2 linked regions of the Labilibaculum antarcticum genome follow. Each later gene encodes a partner of the first gene's protein in a complex. Links are inferred from orthologs where the notes say so. Each region holds a gene or a part of one and is shown on either strand. Other genes may lie near its edges.

What was found.
Region 2: the proteins of pheS (region 1) and pheT are in contact, whole or in part, in a crystal structure (PDB 6P24), measured with the Escherichia coli proteins. The link is inferred for Labilibaculum antarcticum from one-to-one orthologs.

Annotation. Positions count from the first base shown.
Region 1 is NZ_AP018042.1:2,336,973-2,339,907, forward strand. The notes cover bases 45-2,901. They hold pheS (phenylalanine--tRNA ligase subunit alpha), read right to left. Parts: upstream 2,056-2,901; coding sequence 1,033-2,055; downstream 45-1,032. Other genes in these bases: ALGA_RS09205 (OsmC family protein), read left to right, coding at 112-531; ALGA_RS09215 (peptidylprolyl isomerase), read right to left, coding at 2,155-2,901. Outside these bases: more of ALGA_RS09215, read right to left, coding at 2,902-2,935.
Region 2 is NZ_AP018042.1:3,471,648-3,474,792, forward strand. The notes cover bases 7-3,073. They hold pheT (phenylalanine--tRNA ligase subunit beta), read right to left. Parts: upstream 2,732-3,073; coding sequence 281-2,731; downstream 7-280. Other genes in these bases: ALGA_RS13800 (DUF4395 domain-containing protein), read right to left, coding at 7-69. Also shown: more of ALGA_RS13800, read right to left, coding at 1-6; 5'/3'-nucleotidase SurE, read left to right, coding at 3,078-3,145.

The DNA of each region.
Region 1 (2,935 bases):
CGAAGGCTTTTTCCTACTTTTATTACAAATCGTTTTCGATTTGTAATAAGGTCAAATATACAAATTTAGTTATACATATAGCACAGTTAAAAGGACAAAAATACAGCAATTATGAAGCACAAAGTAGAACTATCATGGCTGGGAAACCTTGCCTTCGAAACAAATATGGATGGTCATAAAATGATTACCGACGCTGGAATTGAATTTGGCGGTGAGGATAAAGGTCTTCGGCCAAAAAAGCTGATGCTAACCGCATTAGCAGGGTGTACGGGCATCGATACGGCGTTAATTGTAAAGAAAATGAGGCTGGATATTACAGATATTAAAGTATCGGTAGAAGGTGAGTTAACCGAAAGTCAGCCCACTTACTATAAAAATATGCACATTACCTATGAATTCTTTGGCAAGGATCTACCTCATAAAAAATTGGAGCGGGCCGTTAAAATTTCCGAAGAATCGCAATGCGGCGTAAGCGCAATGTACAAGCAGGTAATTCCTGTTACTTCCGAGATTATTTATCATGAAGAGTAAAAAACATCTTGAAAGGTCTGGGAAAGTCGAAGCGTCCAATAGTCGAAAGGTCAAACAGTCCTTAGTTTTCTAATTAAGGTGTAATTGCAAAAGAAAAGCTCATTTATTCTTTTCCCCCTGGCTTTAGACCGGGGATTAATAAAAAAGGAAAACTTGAAAAGTGGAAGAGTTCAACAATCTAAAGGTCAGACAGTCCGTAGTATTCTATTGAAAAACTCGTTTATTCTTTGCTCCGTGGCTTTAGTCCGGGGATTAATAAAAAAAGAAAACTTGAAAAGTCGAAGAGTCCAACAGTCAAAAGGTCAAACAGTCCGCAGCATACTATTGAAAAGCTCATTTATTCTTTGCCCGTGGCTTTAGCCCGGATTATCTAGACAAAAGAGTCTCGAATAGTCCAATAGTCCAATAGTCCAAAAAATAAAAAAGTGCCTCTCCGAATGAAGGGCACTTTTTATTTTTATCGTGTAAGATTATCTCAAGTCTAAAAACTCTATCCGTTTTCTAGAATCCTGCGGCAGAAAATTGTTCCAGGAAGCGAATGTCGTTCTCGAAGAACAAACGCAGATCTTTAATGCCGTATTTCAGCATGGTGATTCTTTCAATTCCCATTCCCAATGCAAAGCCTGTATATTTTTTATTATCAATTCCATTTAATTCCAAAACATTCGGATCAACCATACCGCAACCCAAAATCTCTAACCAACCGGTTCCTTTGCACACATTACAGCCCTTTCCGCCACAAAGTGAACAAGTAACATCAACCTCGGCCGATGGCTCTGTAAACGGGAAGTATGATGGTCGCAATCTAATTTCTGTTTTCTCTCCAAAAAATTCTTTCGCGAAATAAGTCAATGTTTGCTTCAAATCGGCAAATGATACGTTCTCGTCGATATACAAACATTCAATTTGGTGAAAGATACAATGTGCTCGTGCCGAAATAGCTTCGTTACGAAAAACACGACCTGGCGTTAAGCAACGAATTGGCAATTCCATTTCAGACATATCATGCGCCTGAACCGAAGAGGTATGTGTACGCAAAATTACATCCGGATTTTTTTCGATGAAGAAAGTATCTTGCATATCACGTGCAGGATGCTCATCAGGAAAATTTAATGCCGAAAAGTTATGCCAATCATCTTCAATCTCCGGACCTTCGGAAATGGTGAATCCCAGGCGAGAAAATATTTCGGTAATTTCATTTTTCACCAAAGAAAGCGGATGGCGGGAACCCAACTTAACCGCATCTCCCGATAAAGTCAAATCCAAACCTGACTTTCCAAAATCAAGATTGGTGAAACTATCTTTAAGAGAATTTACTATATCCAAAGCAGTTGTCTTCAACTCGTTAAGAGCCTGTCCGACAGCTTTTTTCTGCTCGTTTGGAACATCCTTAAAATCTGCAAACAAAACAGCAATACTACCTTTTTTACTAAGGTGCTTGATTCTAAATTGTTCAACTTCCTCTAGTGTAGTTGCCGAAAATCCATTCAACTCCTCCAATAAATTCTTTATTTTGTCTAACATATTTTTAATCTTTTGAAATCCGATAGTCGGCAAAGTTACAAAAAGTTTTTTCTCCTTGTTACTGAGGATTCTATTTTAGACTGAAGATTCCTAAATTATTTAGTATTCCAGAATTTTCACTTTCATTTTTACATCCTGAAACGGTCGGTCATTTTCATCTGTTTCCAAATCAACAATCTTATCCAAAACATCCAATCCTTCTACTACTTCCCCAAAAACAGTATAATTCCCATCAAGATGCGGAACACCGCCAATCGTTGTGTAGGCTTTCCGACGTGCCTCCGAAAATTCCAGTTTTAAATTGGAACTATTGTATGCAAATTCAATAGACCCCTTAATCGTCTTGGCAATGGCTCTAAACTCGTCAACTTTATCAGCTTTTTTCAAAGAATCCAAAACGGCCCTTTTATCTAAAGTTAAATACCGTTTAACGATTCGCTTTCGCAAAGGAACATTCACTTCTTTCTCCATCAGTGTCAATTCCTCATCAGAAAAAACTCTGCCGTGAGCAATATAAAATTGAGAAATATCCGATTCTTTAAAAATATTCACATTATCGGGCTTTCGAGGTGCAGCAATAGCTCCCTTTTTATGAAAAAACTTTTTATTAAACTCTGATTCAATGGTTCTGTTCGAACTACCATAACCAATCATCTTTCCTGCCGGTGCATTTCTGGAATCCTGCGAGCCACCCTGAGCCACAAAACCCTTTATCACCCGGTAAAACAGCGTTCCATCGAAATGACCGTTTTCTATCAATTGAAGAAAATTCTGCCGATGCTTTGGGGTTTCTTTGTAAAGCATCAATTTGATATTCCCCATATTGGTTTCAATCAAAATAATCGAATTCGTAGCTTGCCCAAATGTTAGCTTAGTGATT
Region 2 (3,145 bases), 1.1 Mb from region 1 along the record:
TACTTCTCTCTCGTTTAAAACTTTATAGCTAATTCCATCTACATATTCTCCAAAACTAAATCTTGACATCTTCTGATATATTTTATAGTAAAAATCGGATTGCAAAGTAATCAAAATACCTGCAGGTACTAATTGTAAATAGTTAAGGAAATGTTAAAGTAGGATTGACAGCCTAATCCTTGAAAGGATAAGAATGACTGTTTCAGAATTAGTATCTATTCATGGAATAAAAAAATCCGGCTCCCAAAAGGAAACCGGCTTTGTAAATATTTGTATCAGATTATCTAATCTGAGCTCCCAATTGTTTTTCGTAGCTCTTAATCAGTTTTTGCATTATCTTATCAATTTGCTTGTCTTCCAATGTTTTTTCAGTGTCCTGAAGAATGAAACTTACTGCGTACGATTTTTTATCAGCACCCAGTTTCTCGCCTTCGTAAACATCAAACAAAGAAACAGACGTTAGCAAGTTTTTTTCGCAGTTGAAAGCTATGGTTTTAATTTCTGCAAAGCTGGTTGCTTTGTCAATCAGTAAAGCCAAATCGCGTTTAACGGCAGGATATTTAGGAATTACGGTGTAAGAAACTTTGTTTTTAGTAGCCTCGCTAATCAGCATTTCCCAATCGAAATCGGCATAGTAAACAGGAACATCAATGTCCATTGCTTTTAGAATTTTACCGCTTACCATTCCCACTTCAACCAATACCTTTTTCTTAACGCCATAGCTTAAGCCTTCGGTAAATTGGTCGTTTTCGATTTCATTAATTCTTAATTTATCGATTTTAAAACCCAAACGTTTCAGTACATTTTCAGCGAAAGCTTTCATGTGGAAGAAGTTCGTAGGTTCTTCTTTCAGATTCCAGTTTGCAACTGTTTTGTTTCCACACATGAAAACGCCCAAATGTTCTTTTTCGAAATAGTTGTCAACCGGGTTTTCGTTTTCCGGATTTACGAAGTGTTGGTACGATTTACCAAACTCGTAGAATTTTAAATCCGCATTTCTGCGGTTGATATTGTAAGCAATACATTCCAAACCACCAAACAGGAGACTCTGACGCATTGCATTTAAATCGGAACTAAGTGGGTTGAAAATACGAACGGTATTCTCCATTTTCAGGCTTTCCAAGTTCTCGTAGTACGATGCTTTGGTTAACGAATTGTTCATGATCTCGTTGAAACCAGCATAGGATAATAGGTCTGCTATGGTATTTTTCAACTTGTGCTCGTCTGGTTTTGGTGCATAGCTTAATGATGCATTCACTTTTCCCGGAACTTCAACATTGTTGAAACCATAAATACGCAATACTTCTTCTACAATATCAGCTTCACGCTTAACATCTACTCTGTACGGAGGAACCAAAAGATTCAAAGTATCACCATCTTCTTTTTCAATACCAATTTCAAGAGCTGTTAAAATTTTCTTGATTGTTTCCTTACCGATTTTTTTGCCAATTAATCTTTCAATACGATCAACACTCACCTCAACTTTAAAATCGGCAATGGGGTTTGGGTAAATATCAATTACTTCAGATGAAATGCTGCCACCGGCAATCTCTTTAATTAAAAGAGCTGCGCGTTTCATGGCATAAATGGTATTGTTAGGATCTGTTCCACGTTCAAAACGGAAAGATGCATCGGTATTTAAAGCATGACGACGAGCCGTTTTACGAACAGATACTGCATCGAAATAGGCACTTTCAAGGAAAACCGAAGTCGTTGTTGCGCTAACACCTGATTCTAATCCGCCAAAAACACCAGCAATACACATTGGTTCTTCTGCGTTGCAAATCATCAGGTCGTTTTCGTTCAATTCTCTTTTTGTTTCGTCAAGAGTTGTGAATTGAGTTCCACCTGCCAGAGTTTTAACAATTACTTTATTGCCTGCTATTTTAGCGTAATCGAAAGAATGTAATGGCTGACCGGTTTCAAACAATACGAAGTTGGTGATATCCACTACGTTGTTGATTGGTTTTAAGCCAATTGCTTTCAAACGATTTTGCAACCATTCCGGCGATTCTGCTATGGTGATACCACTCACACAAACACCAGAGTAACGGTGACAAGCCTCTGGATTTTCTACAACAACCTCGATTGGAGTACTGTTGTTTTCAACCTTAAATGCTTCAACCGAAGGCATTTTGTAGTCTATATCTTTTTGTTGCTTTAAATAAGCAGCTAAATCTCTTGCAACACCAATGTGAGATGCACCATCAATACGGTTAGGAGTCAAGTCAATTTCAATGGCAATATCATCTTCTACATTGAAATACTTAGCTGCAGGTGTTCCTGCAACAGCTTCGGCAGGAAGTTCCATAATTCCCTCGTGACCAGTACCAACACCAATTTCGTCTTCGGCACAAATCATACCTAATGAAACCTCACCTCTAATCTTCGATTTTTTAATGGTAAAGCTTTCGTCACCATCGTACAAAACGGTTCCAACGGTAGCTACTACCACCTTTTGTCCTGCGGCTATATTAGCTGCACCACAAACAATTGGTAATAATTCTTCGCCATTCACATCAACACCTGTTATGCTCAAATGATCAGAATTTGAATGAGGAATACAAGTTTTTACTTCACCAATAATCAAACCTTCCAAGCCACCCTTAATGGATTGGATTTTCTCGATTCCCCCAACTTCTAAACCAATTTGAGTTAGAATGTCATCCATTTCAGCAGGCGTAAGATCAATATCAATGTAATCTTTAAGCCATTTGTACGATACCTTCATTATATGTGTATTTTATCAGATAGTTTTAAACTTTATGGATAAAGTGATGCATTTACTTCACTTTATTCTACAAGCTTACAAAAGTAGAAATTTTACCTCCAAGTAACAAGCGGGATAGAGGCTTTAAATTCGTAGGCTTTAAGAAAATGAATTAACTCCTAAGCGATCCGTTTCACTCATTATACTTAGTGTAATGCGCATGGGAACACAAACATATTAAGAGACTTCCTTTGTGTTCCTTTGTAAAATTCTTAGTGTTTCCTTTGTGGTTAAAATATTTATCGTTCTAGTAAATTGATTATTGCCCCGAATTCGAATATATTTGTAGCATTATCAAAATAGAGATATGAGCGAGTCAAAAGAGAAACCCATTATACTAGTTACCAACGACGATGGTCTTAATGCTAAAGGAAT